One region of the Skermanella rosea genome, then DNA from elsewhere that is predicted to be linked to it. Evidence: predicted binding sites of a transcription regulator. Region 1 holds the regulator's gene; each other region holds the start of a gene.
The links. The regulator HrcA, encoded in region 1, represses chaperone genes, less so after heat shock. The targets are predictions, from matches to a motif close to GTTAGCACTCNCCNNNGGNGAGTGCTAAC.
Positions count from the first base shown of each region.

Region 2: JL101_RS12365 (co-chaperone GroES) is a predicted target of HrcA. The motif match lies at 4,757-4,785, and genes of this name have one in related genera.
Region 3: groES (co-chaperone GroES) is a predicted target of HrcA. The motif match lies at 3,749-3,777, and genes of this name have one in related genera.

Region 1 is NZ_CP086111.1:5,942,847-5,949,622, forward strand. Features, by position in the region: gene hemW (radical SAM family heme chaperone HemW) at 1-336, opposite strand, end outside; gene rdgB (RdgB/HAM1 family non-canonical purine NTP pyrophosphatase) at 348-941, opposite strand; gene rph (ribonuclease PH) at 986-1,705, opposite strand; gene hrcA (heat-inducible transcriptional repressor HrcA) at 1,925-2,959, shown strand; gene grpE (nucleotide exchange factor GrpE) at 3,029-3,664, shown strand; gene JL101_RS27855 (hypothetical protein) at 3,814-4,047, opposite strand; gene JL101_RS27860 (SDR family NAD(P)-dependent oxidoreductase) at 4,486-5,226, opposite strand; gene JL101_RS27865 (AMP-binding protein) at 5,399-6,776, shown strand, end outside.
Region 2 is NZ_CP086111.1:2,686,008-2,692,783, forward strand. Features, by position in the region: gene trkA (Trk system potassium transporter TrkA) at 1-1,276, shown strand, start outside; gene JL101_RS12345 (D-amino-acid transaminase) at 1,338-2,201, shown strand; gene JL101_RS12350 (HAD family hydrolase) at 2,201-2,929, shown strand; gene hfq (RNA chaperone Hfq) at 3,007-3,255, shown strand; gene hflX (GTPase HflX) at 3,287-4,594, shown strand; gene JL101_RS12365 (co-chaperone GroES) at 4,846-5,133, shown strand; gene groL (chaperonin GroEL) at 5,171-6,776, shown strand, end outside.
Region 3 is NZ_CP086111.1:3,087,256-3,094,031, reverse strand. Features, by position in the region: gene ptsP (phosphoenolpyruvate--protein phosphotransferase) at 1-951, opposite strand, end outside; gene JL101_RS14300 (HPr family phosphocarrier protein) at 941-1,252, opposite strand; gene JL101_RS14295 (PTS sugar transporter subunit IIA) at 1,269-1,670, opposite strand; gene rapZ (RNase adapter RapZ) at 1,722-2,675, opposite strand; gene JL101_RS14285 (HPr kinase/phosphorylase) at 2,672-3,121, opposite strand; gene JL101_RS14280 (usg protein) at 3,275-3,538, opposite strand; gene groES (co-chaperone GroES) at 3,873-4,187, shown strand; gene groL (chaperonin GroEL) at 4,252-5,889, shown strand; gene epmA (EF-P lysine aminoacylase EpmA) at 6,066-6,776, shown strand, end outside.

The sequences.
Region 1 (6,776 bases):
ACGGGTCGCCTCGACCGAGGTCGGGTTGGCCTCCAGCGTGATCTCCAGGCCGGGAACGGTGTTCCAGCGCGCGCGCACCCGCTCGATCACGGCGGCGACGGTGGCCGGCTCCATCAGCGACGGCGTGCCGCCGCCGAAGAAGATCGAGGTCACCGTCCGGCCCGCCGTCCGGTCGGCATAGTGGTCCAGCTCCCGCAGCAGCGCCGCCCGCCAGCGGGCATGGTCCACCCCGTCCCGGACATGGCTGTTGAAGTCGCAGTAGGGGCACTTGGCCAGGCAGAACGGCCAATGCACATAGATGCCGAAACCGGGTTCCGACCCGTCCCGGGAACTCATTTCCAGATCCTTCAACCGAAACACCGCTCCACGAGCTGGCGGAAGGCGTCGGCGCGGTGGCTGATCCGGTGCTTCTCGTCCGGGTCCATCTCGCCGAAGGTGATCTCGTACCCGTCGGGCACGAACATCGGGTCGTAGCCGAAGCCGTTCGCTCCGCGCGGCGGCCAGGCCAGCGTGCCGTAGACCCGGCCCTCGACCGACTCGCAATGGCCGTCGGGCCAGGCCAGCGTCAGCGCGCTGACGAAATAGGCCGCGCGGTCGCCGTCCGCCAGCTCGCGCCGGACACGCTCCATGGCGACGGCGAAGTCCTTGTCCGGCCCGGCCCAGCGCGCGGAATAGATGCCCGGCTGCCCGCCGATCGCCGGCACCACCAGCCCGCTGTCGTCGGACAGCGCGATCAGCCCGCTGGCGGTGGCGGCGGCCCTCGCCTTCAGCTCGGCGTTGGCGATGAAGCTGTCGCCGGTCTCCTCCGGCTCGGGCAGGCCGAGCTCCGCCGCCGAGCGGAACCGGGCCACGTAGGGGCCGAGCAGCGCCGAAATCTCCCGCACCTTCCCCTTGTTGTGGCTGGCGACCACCAGCGTGTCGCCGTCGAACTTCCTGGTCATCGGAATTCCTGGTTGTTACGGGCCCTGACTGATTCTGGCTACGCTCAGGACAGGCCGAGAGCGGCCTTCTGCAATTTCGTCAGCTCGCCGACGCCCTTCTGGGCCAGCGCCAGCAGCTCCATGAACTGGTCCTGGCTGAACGGCTTCTCCTCCGCGGTGCCCTGCACCTCGACGATGCCGCCGCTGCCGGTCAGCACGAAATTGGTGTCGGCCTGGGCGGTCGAATCCTCGGCATAGTCCAGGTCCAGCACCGCCGTACCGTTGTAGATCCCGGCCGAGATACCGGCCACCGAGTCGGTCATCGGGATCGACTTCAGCTTGCCGATCTCCACCAGATGCTTGAACGCCAAGTAGAGCGCCACGTAGCTGCCGGTGATCGCCGCCGTGCGGGTGCCGCCGTCGGCCTGGATCACGTCGCAGTCGACCTTGATCTGGGTCTCGCCCATGCCGGACCGGTTGGTGACCGCGCGGAGCGAGCGGCCGATCAGGCGCTGGATCTCCTGGGTGCGGCCGGACTGCCGGCCCTTGGCCGCCTCGCGGTCGGTGCGGCTGCCGGTGGAGCGGGGCAGCATGCCGTACTCGGCGGTGACCCAGCCCAGCCCGGTGTTGCGCAGGAACGGCGGGACCCGCTCGTCCACGCTGGCGGTGCACAGCACGTGGGTGTCGCCGAACCTGACGAGGCAGGAGCCCTCGGCATATTTCGAGAAGCCCGGTTCCAGGCTGATCTGACGCAGGGCGTCGGGAAGGCGGCCGGAGGGGCGCATGGTGCTGTGTCCCGTGAATAGGTGTGGATGCGGAGGGGCAAGCTAGCCGCTCGCCCGCGCCCCGTCCAGTGCGGTCCGGTCTCGCGCCGAACAGGAACCGCCGGGGCGCCCCGGTTGATTCGCGGCAAGGCCCTGACTACATTGCAGGTTCGGCCAGGACGGCCGGGAGCAACCGGCTGGGAGGCCCCACATCGTGCCGTCAGCGTTGTCGAAGCTCATATGATCAGCGAACTGAACCAGCGCTCGCGAGACATTTTCCGCACCATCGTCGATGCCTACGTGGAGACGGGCGAGCCGATCGGCTCTCGCACCATCTCCCGCCGGCTCGGCATTTCCCTGTCGCCGGCGACGATCCGCAACGTCATGGCCGACCTGGAGGACCTGGGACTGCTCTACGCGCCCCACACCTCGGCCGGCCGCCTGCCGACGGAGGCGGGGCTGCGCCTGTTCGTCCACGGCCTGCTGGAGCTGGGCCGGCTGTCCGACCAGGAGCGGGAAAGCATCGACGCCAAGTGTGCGACATCGGGCCGCAGCCTGCCCGACGTGCTGGCGGAGGCGTCGTCCATGCTGTCCGGCCTGTCCAGCTGCGCCGGGCTGGTGCTGGCGCCCAAGACCGACCGGGCGCTGAAGCATATCGAGTTCGTCAACCTGGCGCCCGGCCGCGCCCTGGTGGTCCTGGTGACGGAGGACGGCCTGGTCGAGAACCGGGTGGTCGAGGTGCCGCTGGGCATGCCGGCCTCGACCCTCCAGACCGCGTCCAACTACCTCAACGCCCGGTTGATCGGCCGCACCCTGGACGAGGCCAAGACCGCCGTCGTGCGGGAGATCGACGAGCAGCGCACCCAGCTCGACGAGCTGTCGTCGCGGGTGGTGGAAGCCGGGCTGGCGACCTGGGCCGGCTCCGGCTCGACCGGCCACCTGATCGTGCGCGGCCAGGCGAAACTCCTTGACGACGTGACCGCGCTTTCCGATCTGGAGCGCATCCGCGCCCTGTTCGAGGCGCTGGAGACCAAGGAGGCGATGCTCCGCCTGCTCGACGCCGCCAACAAGGCGGAGGGCGTGCAGATCTTCATCGGCGCGGAGAACACCCTGTTCAGCCACGCCGGCTGTTCGATGATCATCGCCCCCTACCAGGACAGCCGCGAGCAGATCGTCGGCGCGATCGGCGTGATCGGTCCGACCCGGATCAATTACGCGCGGATCATCCCCATGGTGGATTACACCGCCAAGGTGATCGGCCGCCTGCTCGGCTGACCGCCCGGCCCCGGGGTTCCCCGGAATTCATCGCAACCCATTCATCGAGCCACGAACCGAGTATTTGCCATGAACGAACCCCAGAAGAAGCCCAACGAGGCCGACGCCGACACGGTTACCGCTCCCGACGCACCCGAAACCGCCGCGGCGCCCGGTGAGGAAGCCGCAGGTTCGGACGGCCAGGGCGACACCCAGGGCGGAGATCGGGTCGCGGCGCTGGAGGCCGAGGTCGCCGGCCTGAAGGATCAGCTCCTGCGCACCCTGGCCGAGACGGAGAACATCCGCCGCCGTTCCCAGCGCGAGCGCGAGGACACCGCCAAGTACGCGGTCAGCAGCTTCGCCAAGGAACTGCTGGCGGTCGCCGACAACCTGCGCCGGGCCGTCGACGCCGTTCCCGCCGAGCAGCGCGAGCAGGACGAGACGCTCAAGAACCTGCTGGTCGGCATCGAGGCGACCGAGCGCCAGCTCCACGCCGCGTTCGACCGCGGCGGCATCAAGAAGATGGAAGCGCTGGGCGAGCAGTTCGATCCCAACTTCCACCAGGTGGTGTTCGAGGTCGAGAACACCGGCAAGCCCGGCGGCACCATCGTCCAGGTCCTCCAGGACGGCTACACCATCCACGGCCGCCTGCTGCGCGAAGCCATGGTCGGCGCCGCCAAGCGCGGGGCCGACGAGCCGGTCAGCCGGGTCGATACTCAAGCCTGAACCATGCCGGGGGGAGGCTGCGGGCCCCTCTTCAGCTTAGGCATCGCGGGCCGGGCGGCCCGCGATGGCGCTCTACTTCCGATCCTGGTGTTTCGGCCGGAACGATAGAGTCTTCCACATCATGTTCTGAGATGCGTTGGGCTGTGGCCCTATGCAGGGCAGCGAATGTCCCGGCCGGAACACTCGCCGGACTTCCGGTCAGCGGCCTTGGAAACTTTCGGGCTGCGCACGAGCTTCGAGCCACGGAACATGCCGTAGCCACCGTTGACGCGCTGCAATTCCTCGCGCGAGATCCGTCCCGATACCAGGGCCTCCTCGTCGCGGCGACGGGACTCGGCCTTCTCACGGGCGCGCTGATCGGGATCGTAGTAGCTCACTCGCATTCCGGCCTCCTGATCCGTCAAATAGGGTAGGCCGCGTCGTGTTTCAAACGCCATCGGACTCAGTTGGCACCGCGCATTGCGACGAGGACAGTCACGTTGCAACGCCGTGCCCGGATGCGTCAGCGGTCCTCGACCGGCCGCCGAGGGACCCTCGGCGGAGGCTCACCGTTCGGGTACAAATAATACGACTCAAGCAGGCAGCCTGTCGTCCCAGATACTCACGGCAGGGGAGGTGGCGGCCGTTCGCCTGCGGCAAGAGCCAGCAGCCACCGGCGCATTTGGTCATGCGATACGGTCTCACCCCGCCGCTCGGCGGCACGCGATTCCTCGACGGCGGCATGAAGCTGGGCCGTTTCGGGATGGTCGCTCGCATGAGCGGATTTCTGCGTCGCCGTGCTCATCCTTCCGAGCGCCCTCCCTTCCAGACCCGCTCCCCCCTCAGGATATCAAATAACCGCCGTCCACCGGCAGCACCGTTCCGGTGACGAACGCGGCCGCCGGGGAGCACAGGAAGACCACCGCCCCGGTCAGGTCCTGCGGCGTGCCCCAGCGCTTCAGGGGGGTACGGGACAGGATCGCCTCCGACCGGGCGGGGTCGTCCTGGAGGCCCTGGGTCAGGGCGGTCGCGATCCAGCCCGGCGCTATGGCGTTGACCCGGATGCCGTCCATGGCCCAGGCGATCGCCAGGCTCTTGGTCAGTTGCGCGATGCCGCCCTTGCTGGCGCTGTAGGCCGGCACCAACCCCCCGCCGAAGAAGCTCAGCATCGAGGCGACGTTGACGATGCTGCCGCCCTGACGGGCCAGCAACGGCCGGCAGGCGGTGCACAGCCGCATGGTGCCGGTCAGGTTGACGTCCACCACCCGCTCGAAAGCGTCCAGGTCGAACTCCGCGCCGCGCCGGATGATCCCGGCCGCGTTGACCAGGATGTCCAGCCGGTCCAGCCCCTTGGCGAGGCGCTCGACCGCCTGCGCGTCGGTCACGTCCAGATCGACGGTCTGGATCGGCCCGGTCGGGTCGGGCGCCGCGTCCGCCACGGGCAGGCCGGCGGCGACCACGTGGCAGCCGGCATCGGCCAGCCCGGCCGCGATGGCGGCGCCGATCCCGCTGGTCCCTCCCGTCACCAGCGCGCGGCGGCCGGAGATGTCGAAAGCCGAAATCGCAGGCGTTTGCTCGGTCATCTTGGCGTTGATCCTCCGTCCTCGGTCGGTTCTTCGATTCGCTTCGTTATCGACAGGTTTACCCCAGGCCGGCGCGGATGGACAGACCCGACCACGCCGCCTAAACTCCCGCCGCGAATAAGGGGGCCGGGCATCCGGCATCGGACCCCCAGGGGGACGGAGGAAGAACGACATGACGACGCCCGGAGCGGAATTCCTGAAAGCGCGCGACTTCCTGATCGAGCATCGCGAGGATTACGAGACCGCGTACCGCGATTTCCGCTGGCCGGAGTTCGAGACCTTCAACTGGGCGCTGGACTATTTCGATCCCATGGCGCGCGGCAACGAGGCGACCGCCCTGTGGATCGTCGAGGAAGGCGGCGCCGAGACGAAGCTGAGCTTTTCCCAGATGGCCGAGCGCTCCGACCGGGTCGCCAACTACCTGCGGTCGCAGGGCGTGCGGCGCGGCGACCCGATCCTGCTGATGCTCGGCAACGTGGCGCCCCTGTGGGAAACCATGCTGGCGGCGATCAAGCTGGGCGCAGTGCTGATCCCCAGCACCACCCTGCTGAACGCCGAGGACCTCGCCGACCGGATCGGGCGGGGCCGGGTGGCCCATGTGATCGCCGGGGCGGAGGACGCCGCCAAGTTCGACGGCCTGCCCGGCGCCTACACCAGGATCGCGGTCGGCGGCACCGCCCTGCCGGAAGGCTGGCGCCGCTTCGAGGACGCCTACGACTCGCCATCCTCGTTCGAGCCGGACGGCCCGACCCGCGCCGACGACCCGCTGCTGCTCTATTTCACCTCCGGCACGACGGCCAAGGCGAAGCTGGTCGAGCACAGCCACCGAAGCTACCCGGTCGGCCACCTCTCGACGCTCTACTGGCTGGGCCTGATGCCCGGCGACATCCACCTGAACATCAGCTCGCCCGGCTGGGCCAAGCACGCCTGGAGCAACTTCTTCGCTCCCTGGAACGCCGGGGCGGCGGTCTTCGTCTACACCTATAAGCGCTTCTCGGCGCCCGACATGCTGTCGGTGATCGCGCGCTGCGGCGTCACTACCCTGTGCGCGCCGCCGACGGTGTGGCGCCTGTTCATCCAGGAGGACCTGAAGGCCTATCCGGTCAAGCTGCGCGACCTGATCGGCGCCGGCGAGCCGCTCAACCCCGAGGTGATCGACACCGTGCGCGAGGCCTGGGGCATCACGATCCGCGACGGCTACGGCCAGACCGAGACGACGGCCCAGATCGCCAACCCGCCGGGCCAGCCGGTCAAGCCCGGCTCCATGGGCCGTCCGCTGCCGGGATACGTGGTGAAGCTGCTCGACGCCGACGGGATGGAGCGGCCCGAAGGCCAGATCTGCCTGATGCTCGACCGCCGGCCGGTCGGGCTGATGACCGGCTACCGCGACGATGCCGCCCGGACGGAGGAGATCATGGCCGGCGGCTACTACCGCACCGGCGACGTCGCGATGAAGGACGAGGACGGCTACCTGACCTATGTCGGCCGGGCCGACGACGTGTTCAAAGCCTCCGACTACCGGATCAGCCCCTTCGAGCTGGAGAGCGCGC
Region 2 (6,776 bases), 2.8 Mb from region 1:
GCTGATCCAGAAGATCAGCGACACGCTGGACGTCCAGGCCATGGTCGGGTTCGCCTCCCACCCGAACGTGCTGGAGCAGGCGGGTGCCGCCGACGCCGACATGATCATCGCGGTCACCTTGGCCGACGAGGTCAACATGGTGGCCTGCCAGGTGGCGCACTCGCTGTTCAACGTGCCGACCAAGATCGCCCGCGTCCGAAACCAGAGCTACCTGGCGCCGATCTGGGCGGACCTGTTCTCGCGCGAGCACATGCCGATCGACGTGATCATCTCGCCCGAGATCGAGGTGGCCCGGGCGGTCGCCCGCCGGCTCCAGGTGCCGGGCGCGTTCGACATGATCCCGCTGGCCGACGGCAAAGTCCGCGTCATCGGCGTCATTTGCACCGACAATTGCCCGATCCTGCACACGCCGCTGCGCCAGCTGACCGGCCTGTTCCCCGACCTGAACCTCGAGGTCGTGGCGATCGTCCGCAACGACAAGCCGATCATCCCCGGCGGCGACGACCAGATGCTGCCGGGCGACGAGGTCTACTTCGTCGCCGACACCCGGCACCTGGGGCGGGCCATGGCGGCCTTCGGCCACGAGGAGACCGAGGCCCGCCGGATCATCATCCTGGGTGGCGGCAATATCGGCCTGTGCCTCGCCGAGGAACTGGAGGCGAAGCACCCGCAGGTCAGCGCGCGGATCGTCGAGGTGGATCGCGGCCGGGCCCAGTACATCGCCCAGCGGCTGAACCGGACCATGGTGCTGCACGGCGACGGCCTTGATCCGGAGATCCTGGAGGAAGCCAACGTCCGGGCGGCCGAGACGGTGGTCGCCGTGACGAACGACGACGAGGGCAACATCCTCGCCTCGCTCCTCGCCAAGCGCTACGGGTGCCAGCGCGCCATCACCCTGATCAACAAGACGACCTACTCGCCGCTGGTCACCACTCTCGGCATCGACGCCGTGGTCAGCCCGCGCACCATCACGGTCTCGACCATCCTCCAGCATGTCCGGCGCGGCCGGATCCGTGCGGTCCACAGCCTGCGCGAAGGCTTCGCCGAGGTGATCGAGGCGGAGGCGCTGGAGACCTCCAGCCTGATCAACACGCCGCTCCGGGAGATCAAGCTGCCGACCGGCGTGATCGTCGGCGCCATCGTGCGCGGCGAGGAGGTGATCATCCCCAGGCCCTCCACGGTGATCAAGCCGCACGACCGGGTCATCATCCTGGCCGCGGTCGGGCAGGTGAAGAAGGTCGAGAAGATGTTCGCGGTGCGGCTCGAGTTCTTCTGAGCCCCCCGCTGTCCCGTCCCGTCCCACGATCCCGAAAAGCTCATCCAAAGAAGCGGAAAGCATGGCTCGATACGCATATGTCAACGGCCGGTTCGTTCCCCACGGCGAGGCCATGGTCCATGTCGAGGACCGCGGCTTCCAGTTCGCCGACGGTGTCTACGAAGTCGTCACGATCATCGGCGGCAGGCTCGTCGACGAGCAGGGGCACCTGGATCGCCTGGCACGGTCGCTGAACGAACTGCGGATCGCGTGGCCGGTGGCCCCCCATGTGCTCAAGCTGCTGATGCGCCGGCTTATCGCCCGCAACCACGTGACACAGGGGACCATCTATCTCCAGATCACGCGCGGCGTCGCCCCGCGCGACTTCAAGTTCCCCAAACACTCCCGCAGCAGTCTGGTCATGACGACAAAGCGCGCGACCGCCTTCGCGACTCCGGAACAGTTGGAGAACGGGGTCAAGGTGATCTCGATTCCCGACATCCGCTGGCTGCGCCGGGATATCAAGTCGGTAGCATTGCTGCCGCAGGTGTTGGGCAAGCAGCAGGCGGTGGAGGCCGGTGCGTTCGAGGCGTGGCAGCTCGACCCCGACGGCAACGTGACCGAGGGCTGCTCCAGCAACGCCTGGATCGTCACCGCGGACGGCACCCTGGTGACCCGCTACGCCAACAACCTGATCCTGAACGGCGTGACGCGGCTCTCGATCGTCCGGCTGGCCAAGGAAGCCGGCATCCCGTTCGAGGAACGCGCCTTCTCGCTGGAGGAAGCCTACCGGGCGCGGGAGGCCTTCGTTTCCAGCGCCAGCACCTTCGTGATGCCGGTCACCCGGATCGACGACCGCACCGTCGGGAACGGCAAGCCGGGCTCCCTGGGTGAGCGCCTGCGGCAGGCCTATCTGGAATACGCCCGGACGGCGGGCGCCTCGTGATGCCGGAACACGACCTTGCCACCCCCGGTCCCGGCGACGGGAAGCCGTCGCGGCTGCCGCGCGCGGTCCTGTTCGATTGGGACAATACCCTGGTGGACAACTGGGGCTGCATCCATGCCGCGTTGAACGCTGCCCTGGTCGCCCACGGCCTGCCGCCCTGGACCCTGGAGGAGACCCGCATCCGCGTCCGGCAGAGCCTGCGCGACAGCTTCCCGCGCCTGTTCGGCGACCGCTGGACCGACGCGCGCGACATCTTCTACGACCATTTCGGCCGCCACCATCTCGATTACCTGAAGCCGCTCCCGGGTGCCGAGGGGCTGCTGTCGGCGCTGGCCGGGCAGGGCGTCTATCTCGGGGTGGTCAGCAACAAGACGGGCCGCTTCCTGCGGGCCGAGTCGGCCCAACTCGGTTGGGACCGCTACTTCGGCAAGCTGGTCGGAGCGGGAGACGCGCCACAAGATAAACCTGCGGTTGACCCCATCCACATGGCCCTTGAGCCCGGCGGGTTGATTGCCGGTCCCGACGTCTGGTTCATCGGCGACGCAGACGTGGATATGCAGTGCGCCCATGCCGGGGGATGCGTTCCGATGCTGATCGGGAACAGTCCGGACGACTTCGGGAATTTTCCGCCTGCGCACCGGTTTGACACTTGCGATATAGTATCCGACTTGGTGCGGCGCCTCGGCGCCCCCATATCGCTGGAGACTCCAGTCGAACAACGAAAATAGCCCAACAAAAGGGTTATGGAATGTTATCCGGGCTCTGGGATGGGGCCCCAAGAACCATCACAACGGGGCGATTGCATATGTCCGAAAAAAGTCAAAATGTTCAGGACGTTTTCTTAAACCACGTCCGAAAGAACAAGACCCCGGTCACCGTGTTCCTGGTGAACGGTGTCAAACTCCAAGGCATCATAACGTGGTTCGACAACTTCTCCGTCCTGCTGCGACGCGATGCGCATAGCCAACTGGTCTACAAGCACGCAATCTCGACCGTGATGCCTGCCCATCCTATTCAACTTTTCGAGCCGCCCAAGGAAGGTGAAGGTACCTAACGCACCCGATCAGGGCACCGGCCGGTCCGCCATGGGCACCGGCCGCGCCCTCGTGATCCATCCGATCCTGCGCGAGTCCAAGATCGACGACGGCATGCGCAGCCCCGAAGCGCGCCTGGACGAAGCCGTCGGACTGGCCGCCGCGATCGAACTGGACGTCGCCCACGCCGAAGCCGTCAAGGTCAACCGGCCACAGCCTTCGACCCTGCTCGGGTCGGGCACGGTGGAGCATTTCGCCGACCTGATCCGCGACGCGGAAGAGAGGGGTGAACCGATCGATCTTGTCGTGATGGACCACGCCCTGTCGCCCGTCCAGCAGCGCAACCTGGAACGCGGTCTTCATGCCAAGGTCATCGACCGCACCGGCCTGATCCTGGAGATCTTCGGCGCCCGGGCACGCACCCGCGAAGGACAGTTGCAGGTGGAACTTGCCGCGCTGAGCTACCAGCGCTCGCGGCTGGTCCGGTCCTGGACCCACCTGGAGCGCCAGCGCGGCGGTTTCGGCTTTCTCGGCGGTCCCGGCGAAAGCCAGCTCGAGATCGACCGCCGCCTGATCGGCGACCGGATCATCAAGCTGAAGCGGGAGCTGGACGAGGTCCGGCGCACCCGCGACCTGCACCGCAAGGCGCGGGACCGGGTGCCCTATCCTGTGGTGGCCTTGGTCGGCTACACCAACGCCGGCAAGTCGTCGCTGTTCAACCGGATGGCCGGCGCCGACGTGTTCGCCAAGAACCTGCTGTTCGCGACGCTCGACCCGACCATGCGCGGGATCGAGCTGCCGACCGGCCGCAAGGTGATCCTGTCCGACACGGTGGGCTTCATCTCCGACCTGCCGACCCACCTCGTGGCCGCCTTCCGGGCGACCCTGGAGGAGGTCCAGGCGGCCGACATCGTCCTGCACGTTCGGGACATCGCCCATCCCGACACGGAGGCCCAGAAGGCCGACGTCGAGGCGGTGCTGCGCGACCTCGACATCGATCCGTCCCAGGACGGCCGCGTCGTCGAGGTGCTGAACAAGATCGACCTGCTCGACGTCGCCACGCGGGACGCCCTGCTCGCCCAGGCGGCACGCAACGACCACATGCAGGCGGTCTCGGCCCTGACCGGCGAGGGCCTGCCCGAACTGTTCGGGCTGCTCGACCGCCACATGACGATGGACCGCCAGACGGTCGATCTCACGGTGCGGATCGACGACGGCGCGGCGCTGGCCTGGCTCTACCAGCGGGGCGACGTACTGGAGCGGCGGGACGACGAGTCATTCGCCCATCTCCAGATCGCCTTGGATCCCGCCGACCTCGCCCGTTTCGAACGGCGCTACGACTACCATCCCGCCAGCTGACGCGGATCCGTCCGCATTGCGCACGCTCCGGGCCGGTACCCTCCAGGGTGCCGGCCTTCCTTTTGCCTCCGGGAAAATGAACCGCTACCCCTGGTGTAAATTGGGCGAGGCCCCATCTGCCGGGGTGAAATGCTTGACGGCCGGGAAATCTGCCGTTATACGGCTGGCACTCCCTGGCCTTGAGTGCTAACACCCAGCGCTGACACCACAGCCGGCACCAAGGCCGGCGACAGACATCTCGGAGAGATCCCATGAAGTTCAGGCCTTTGCATGATCGCGTCGTCGTGAAGCCGACCGAGCAGGAGAACAAGACTGCCGGCGGCATCATCATTCCGGACACCGCCAAGGAAAAGCCGATGCAGGGCGAAGTCATCGCCGTCGGCCCCGGTGCCCGCGGCGAGGACGGCAAGGTCACCGCGCTCGACGTCAAGGCGGGCGACAAGGTGCTGTACGGCAAGTGGTCCGGTACCGAGGTCAAGATCGAGGGCGACACGCTTCTGATCATGCGTGAGTCCGACCTGATGGGCGTCCTCGAGTAAAAACCCCGCGTCAACCGCCATATAGGAGATCCAGGGCATGGCTGCCAAGGAAGTTAAGTTTTCGGTCGACGCCCGCACCCGCATGCTGCGCGGCGTGGACATTCTGGCCGACGCCGTCAAGGTGACGCTGGGCCCGAAGGGCCGCAACGTGGTGCTGGAGAAGAGCTTCGGCGCGCCGCGCATCACCAAGGACGGCGTGACGGTCGCCAAGGACATCGAGCTGTCCGACAAGTTCGAGAACATGGGCGCGCAGATGGTGCGCGAGGTCGCCAGCAAGACCAACGACCTGGCGGGTGACGGCACCACCACCGCGACCGTCCTGGCCCAGGCGATCGTCCGCGAGGGCGTCAAGTCGGTCGCGGCCGGCATGAACCCGATGGACCTGAAGCGCGGCATCGACCTCGCGGTCGAAGCCGTCGTCAATTCCGTCAAGGCCTCCTCCAAGAAGATCAACACCAACGCGGAGATCGCCCAGGTCGGCACGATCTCGGCCAACGGTGAGCGCGAGATCGGCGAGATGATCGCCCGCGCCATGGAGAAGGTCGGCAACGAGGGTGTCATCACCGTCGAAGAGGCGAAGTCGCTTGAGACCGAACTGGAAGTGGTCGAGGGCATGCAGTTCGACCGCGGCTACCTCAGCCCCTACTTCGTCACCAACGCCGAGAAGATGACCACCGAGCTGGAGAACCCCTTCATTCTCCTGCACGAGAAGAAGCTCTCCGGCCTGCAGGCCATGCTGCCGGTCCTCGAGGCCGTCGTCCAGAGCGGTCGTCCGCTGCTGATCGTCGCCGAGGACGTCGAGGGCGAGGTCCTGGCCACCCTGGTGGTCAACAAGCTGCGCGGCGGCCTGAAGGTCGCTGCCGTCAAGGCCCCCGGCTTCGGTGACCGCCGCAAGGCGATGCTGGAGGACATGGCCATCCTGACCGGCGGCCAGGTCGTCAGCGAGGATCTCGGCATCAAGCTCGAGAACGTCAGCCTGGAGATGCTCGGCACGGCCAAGCGCGTCCTGATCACCAAGGAAGAGACCACGATCGTCGACGGCGCCGGTGCAGGTGCCGACATCGAGGCCCGCTGCACCCAGATCCGTCGCCAGATCGACGAGACCACCAGCGACTACGACCGTGAGAAGCTGCAGGAGCGGCTGGCCAAGCTGGCCGGCGGCGTCGCGGTGATCCGCGTCGGCGGCGCCACCGAGGTCGAGGTGAAGGAGCGCAAGGATCGCGTCGACGACGCGATGCACGCGACCCGCGCCGCGGTCGAGGAAGGCGTGGTTTCGGGCGGCGGTGCGGCCCTGCTGTACGCCATCAAGTCCCTGGACAACGTGCAGGTGACCAACGACGACCAGCGGGTCGGCGTCGAGATCATCCGTCGCGCCCTGAAGGCTCCGGCCCGTCAGATCGCCGACAACGCCGGTGCCGATGGCGCCGTGGTGGTCGGAAAGCTGCTCGAGTCGACCGATCCGTCCTACGGCTACGATGCCCAGAACGGCGTCTTCGGCGACATGTTCAAGGCCGGCATCATCGACCCGACCAAGGTCGTGCGCACCGCCCTGCAGGATGCGGCCTCGGTCGCCGGCCTGCTGATCACCACCGAGGCGATGATCGCCGACAAGCCGGAGCCCAAGGGTGGCCCGGCCATGCCGC
Region 3 (6,776 bases), 2.9 Mb from region 1:
GCCTTCGACGTCGCGCGGCATCTCGATGTTCGCGTTCAGCACGATCGACGTGCCGTCGCGGGTCACCGCCGGCAGGTCGCGCAGGCGCTTCAAGGCCTCCCGTTCCCTTGCCAAATCCTGCTGGCGCGACTGGAAACCGTTCAGGGTCGCCGAACCCGGATTGACGAACACCCGGCCGGAGATGCCGTCCACCACCACCCGGTCGCCGGTGCGAACCCCATGCATCAGTCCGGCGACGCCCAGCACCGCGGGCAGGCCGAGCGACCGCGCCATGATCGCGGTATGGCCCTCGGCCCCGCCCAGCACGGTCGCGAAGCCGCCGATCCGGCGCGGGTCCATCAGGGCGGTGTCGGCGGGGGTCAGTTCCTCCGCGATGATGATGCTGCCTTCGGGAACCTGTGAGAACGCCTGGAACTTGCGCTGCATCAGCACCCGGATCAGCCGGGCGCCGACCTCGCGCACGTCCGCGATGCGCGCGGAGATATAGGTGTCGTTCATCTCCGCGAAGCTGTGCGCCAGGGCGGCGATCTCCGCCTGGACGGCACCTTCCGCGTTGATCCGGTCGTTCGATATCCGGCGTTCCACGCCGCGCGTCAGGCGGGAGTTGGAGAGCATGGCCAGATGGGCGTCGAGCAGGAATCCCACGTCCTCCGCCGCCGACTCCGGCAGAAGCGACGCCTTCTCCTTCAGCTTCCGGATCTGCCGGCAGGACTTGCCGGTGGCTTCGACGAACCGTGCCCGCTCCGCCTCCACCTGGTCCTCGGCGATCTGGTATTCGGGCACCTGGAGCGTTCCGCTGTCGACCACGTAGGCCGGACCGACGGCGATGCCGGAGGAGACGCCCAGGCCGCGCAGCATCCGTTCGGGCGACGCATGCACGACGGGGGAGGTTCCGGGGATCCTGTTATCCGGCGGTTCCGGCGGCTTGGAGGAATTCCGGTCAGTCTTCATCGAACTTGCGCCCGATCAGGTCCACCAGCGCCGTGATCGCCGGCTCCGCCTGGTTCCCATAGGCGCGCAGGGTGACGGTGCAGCCCTGGCTGGCCGCAAGCATCATCAGGCCCATGATCGATTGGCCGGACACGATCATGTCGTTCCGCTCGACCTCGACTTCCGCGTCGTACTGGGCCGCCAGCTTGACGAACTTGGCCGCCGCCCGGGCATGCAGGCCGCGCTGGTTGCAGATGGTTACGGTGTCGCAGGCGTCCGGGGCCTTGCCGCCGGACGCATTCTCGGTGCCGGATGCCGACATGTTCAAGTCCTCGGGCTCAATTATCGGACAGCAGCGTCGAAGCGACGTTGATGTATTTCTGTCCGGCGTCGCGGGCGGCGAGCACCGCATCCGCCAGCTTCTCGGAGCGTCGGACGCTGGCGAGCTTGATCAGCATCGGCAGGTTCACGCCGGCGATGACCTCGACCTTGGCCTTGTCCATCACGCTGATGGCGAGGTTGCTGGGAGTGCCGCCGAACATGTCGGTCAGCAGGACGACGCCGCTGCCGTCGTCGACTTCCGCGACGCTGTTCAGGATGTCGAGCCGGCGCTGCTCCATGTCGTCATCGGGACCGATGCAGACCGCGGCGACCTGCTCCTGCTCTCCCACGACGTGCTCGAGTGCCGCGATGAATTCGGTCGCGAGACGCCCGTGCGTTACAAGAACCATTCCGATCATCGAACTTCCTTCTATCCAACCGATCTGAGCGCCGGCTTGTCATTTTCAGCGTCATCCCTGCCGGGTGCCGCTCCGTTCAAGGTCGCGGTGCGTAAGCCCTACCTTGTAACCCTGGCCGCCGAGCCATTCGGCCAGTGACTTCGCCACGAAGACCGACCGATGCCGGCCGCCGGTGCAGCCGATCGCGATCGTCAGGTAGCTCTTTCCTTCCTGGTTGTAGCGCGGCAGGAGCGGCTGCAACAGGTCGGTCAGATGGCTGAAGAAGGCTTCGAAATCGGGATCCTCCGCCACCCTCGCGGCGACCGGTGCGTCCAGCCCGGTCAGGGGCCGCAGGCGCGGATCGTAGTGGGGATTGGTTAAGAATCGTACATCGAAGACCAGGTCGGCTTCGCGCGGAACGCCCTGGCGGAACGAGAACGACGTGACGAAAACATGGAGCGTCGGCTCGGCGCTCAGCTTGAAGTGTCCGGCAAGGATGCGGCGCAGGTCGTGGATCGACAGCAGGGACGTGTCGATCGTGACGTCCGCCCGCTCCTTGAGCGGGGCGAGGAGGGTCCGTTCGCGGAGGATGCCGTCGGCCACCGGGCGGTCCACGGCGAGCGGATGGCGCCGCCGCGTCTCGGTGTATCGGCGCTGCAGGATCTCGTCGGCGCATTCCAGGAAGATCAGCCGCACCGCCAGGTCCGGGCGGGCGGCCAGAGCCTCGATCCGCGCCATCAGCGCGTCGGAACTGAAATGCCGCGTCCGGGCATCGACCGTGATCGCCACCGGCCGGGACAGCAGGTCGCCCTGCTCGACAAGGGCGTCGACCATGTTCATCGGCAGATTGTCCACCGCCTCGTAGCCGAGATCCTCGAGGCATTTCAGGGCGGTGGAGAGGCCGGCCCCCGACATGCCGGTGACGATGGCGACGGTGCGGGGCCTTGTCGCGTCCGGGGGTGGTTCCCGGGCCGGATCTTCGGAAAGGTCGCCGGCGGCCCCTCCCTCGGAAACTGAAGTCGTCATGGGAGGTCCGGCACCGGCTCGAGTGCGCCCGCCCTGAGGCGTGCCGCTGCAAGCCTCACCTTGGCCGGCGTCGAGGCATGGAAGGGGGCGAGGGTGACACGGCGAATCGGACGGTCGAGCAGCAGGCAGGTCTCGACCTCCGGCAGGCGCTCGATCCGGTCGTCGGCCGCGAGGTCGACGACGAGCCCGACCGGGGAGGCGCGAACGGCATCGACCGGCAGGATGCCGATGCCCCGGACTTCCAGGAGCCCGGCAAGCGGTTTCGGAGCCCGGGCCATCACGCGGCCCGCCGCGTCCAGGGTCAACTCGACCTGGTCATCCGCGACCAGACGAGCACCGCCGTCGATCAGGCGCAGCGCCAGATCGGACTTGCCGCTGCCGGAGGGTCCCCGCAACAGGACGCCGAAACCCGACAGCGCGACGCACGTGCCGTAGATCATTAACATGGTGTGGGGAGGTTGCTGTGCCCGCGTCCCGCTGTCAATGCTCAGCCGCTGGAATAAATAGCTCTTTCGGGATTTGCAATGCGATTCCGGTCGGAAGGACCGGAGCCGGATCGGCCGCCGCGCCGATGGCCGGCGCGGCGGCGCGTCGGGCGCTCAGTGCAGCTTCAATTCCGCATCGACGAAGCGGCATTCGCTCGGCGTGATGATGGAGTTGGACGCGACCTTCACGGAGTGCAGCTTGCCATCCAGCTCGCGTTCCCAGAAGGTCAGGAACTTGCGCAGCACGGGGTAGCGGGGGGCTATGTCCAGGTCCTGCCAGATGTAGCTCTGCAGGAGACCGGGATGGTCCGGCATATGGTACAGGATCTCGGCGACGGTCAGGCGATAGTCACGCAGCTGAAGACTCAAACTTGCCATGCAGATCTCCTCCGTGGTTGCGACCGGTGGGACTCCCGACATCTTGATCTTCGTCCGAGTGTGCCGCTGGACAATTTGCCTGGCAAGCGAAATCATCCTTTATAATCAGTAAGTTAGCAGCCGACGGCGGGGGCTGCTGCCAGCCTGTGCGGCGGCGTCGAAAAAATCCGCAAAAACCCTCTTGAAACGGATTCCGGCTTCAATTAGCTAGTTGGCACTTCTCGGGCGAGAGTGCTAACAGCGCGTGCCGCACACCCTCGGCCGGGGTCCATTGATCCCATGTTTTGTGGGCCGGCGAGACCGGCCCGGTTCTGGATTTGGAGGAGATTCCGCGATGAAGTTCCGTCCTCTGCATGACCGCGTGGTGGTTCGCCGGGTAGAGCAGGAAAGCAAGACCGCCGGCGGCATCATCATCCCGGACACGGCCAAGGAGAAGCCGCAGGAAGGCGAAGTGATCGCCGTCGGCCCCGGCGCCCGCGACGAGTCCGGCAAGGTCCATGCGCTCGACGTCAAGGCCGGCGACCGCGTGCTGTTCGGCAAGTGGTCCGGCACCGAGGTCAAGATCGACGGCGTCGACTACCTGATCATGAAGGAATCGGATCTGCTGGGCGTGCTCGACGGGACGCCCGTCGCCGCCAAGGCCGCCTGACCGGCGCCGCGCGATCCAGACCTGAAGTTTCCAGCCTCAACATTTCCAATCAGGGTTTACGAACATGGCTGCCAAGGAAGTCAAGTTCAGCATTGATGCGCGCAACAAGATGCTGCGCGGCGTGGACATTCTGGCCGATGCCGTCAAGGTGACGCTGGGCCCGAAGGGCCGCAACGTGGTGTTGGAGAAGAGCTTCGGCGCACCGCGCATCACCAAGGACGGCGTGACGGTCGCCAAGGACATCGAGCTGTCCGACAAGTTCGAGAACATGGGCGCGCAGATGGTGCGCGAGGTCGCCAGCAAGACCAACGACCTGGCGGGTGACGGCACCACCACCGCGACCGTCCTGGCCCAGGCGATCGTGCGCGAGGGCGTCAAGTCGGTCGCGGCCGGCATGAACCCGATGGACCTGAAGCGCGGCATCGACCTCGCGGTCGAAGCCGTCGTCGAGGCGGTCAAGGCCTCCTCCAAGAAGATCAACACCAACGCCGAGGTGGCCCAGGTCGGCACGATCTCGGCGAACGGCGAACGCGAGATCGGCGAGATGATCGCCCGCGCCATGGAGAAGGTCGGCAACGAGGGCGTCATCACCGTCGAGGAGGCGAAGTCGCTGGAGACCGAGCTGGAAGTGGTCGAGGGCATGCAGTTCGACCGCGGCTATCTCAGCCCCTACTTCGTCACCAACGCGGACAAGATGCAGGCGGAACTGGAGAATCCCTACATCCTCCTGCACGAGAAGAAGCTCTCCGGCCTGCAGGCCCTTCTGCCGGTTCTCGAGTCGGTCGTCCAGAGCGGCCGTCCGCTGGTGATCGTCGCGGAGGACGTCGAGGGCGAGGCGCTGGCCACCCTGGTGGTCAACAAGCTGCGCGGCGGCCTGAAGATCGCCGCGGTCAAGGCTCCGGGCTTCGGTGACCGCCGCAAGGCGATGCTGGAGGACATGGCCATCCTGACCGGGGGCCAGGTCATCAGCGAAGACCTCGGCATCAAGCTGGAGAACGTGACGATCGACATGCTGGGCACCGCCAAGCGCGTCGTCATCACCAAGGAGAACACCACGATCGTCGACGGCGCCGGGTCGAAAGACGACATCAACGCCCGCTGCACCCAGATCCGTCAGCAGATCGAGGAGACCACCAGCGACTACGACCGCGAGAAGCTGCAGGAGCGGCTGGCCAAGCTGGCCGGCGGCGTCGCGGTGATCCGCGTCGGCGGCGCCACCGAGGTCGAGGTGAAGGAGCGCAAGGATCGCGTCGACGACGCGATGCACGCGACCCGCGCCGCGGTCGAGGAAGGCATCGTCGCCGGCGGCGGTGTGGCCCTGCTCTACGCCACCAAGGCGCTCGACGCGATCAAGCCGGCCAACGACGACCAGCGGGTCGGCGTCGAGATCATCCGCCGCGCCCTGCAGGCTCCGGCGCGCCAGATCGCGGTGAACGCCGGCGTCGACGGGTCGATCGTGGTCGGCAAGCTGATCGAGCAGACCGACACCAGCTTCGGCTACAACGCCCAGACCAACCAATACGGCGATATGTTCCAGTTCGGCGTGATCGACCCGACCAAGGTCGTCCGCACCGCGCTGCAGGACGCCGCTTCGGTCGCCGGCCTGCTGATCACCACCGAGGCGATGGTGGCCGACAAGCCGGAGAAGAAGCCCGCCCCGGCCGGCATGCCCGGCGGCGGCATGGGCGACATGGACTTCTGATCCGGTCGTTCAATATACTTGTATCGATGCAATCGCCTTGGGCGGCCCGCTTGGGCCGCCCTTTTTCTTAGCGGTCCTCGGCTGCTCCGGACCGCTGACCCGGCAGAGTCCTCTGTCGCTCCCACATATCCGAGGCTATCTGTGTCATCTGTAGCCGAGAATGGAAGAGCACCGCGATGGAATGGTGGCATCCCGACAGTTTCGCCCGGCGGCGTCCGTTCCTGGAAGGCAGGGCGCTGATCGCCTCCAGGCTGCGGGCCTGGTTCGAAGGGCAGGGCTTTATCGAGGTCGAGACTCCGGCCCTCCAGGTGTCGCCCGGGCTGGAGCCTCACCTGATCGCGTTCTCGACCGAGCTTGTCGGACCCAACCCCGACGACCGGCGCACCCTCTATCTCCACACAAGCCCCGAATTCGCCATGAAGAAGCTGCTGGTGGCGGGAGTGCCGAAGCTGTTCCAGCTTGCCAAGGTATTCCGCAACGGCGAGCGGTCTGGAACACACAGCCCGGAATTCACTATGCTGGAGTGGTACAGGGCAGGGGCCGGCTACCGCGACCTGATGGAGGACTGCACCGCCCTCGTCCGCGCGGCGGCGCGGGCCGGAGGGCGCGAGGGGTTCGAGTGGCGCGGGCGGGACTGCGATCCGTTCGCCCCATGGGAGGTGCTGACCGTCGCCGACGCCTTCGACCGCCACGCCGGCATCGACCTGCTCGCGACCGCGCCCGACCCGCGGGCACCCGACACCGAGCTGCTGGCCCGCGAGGCGGAACGGATCGGGATCCCCGCCCATCCCGGGGACAGCTGGGAAGACATATTCTTCCGTATTTCCCTGGACCTGATCGAACCGAACCTCGGCATGGAGCGGCCGACCTTCCTGACGGACTATCCC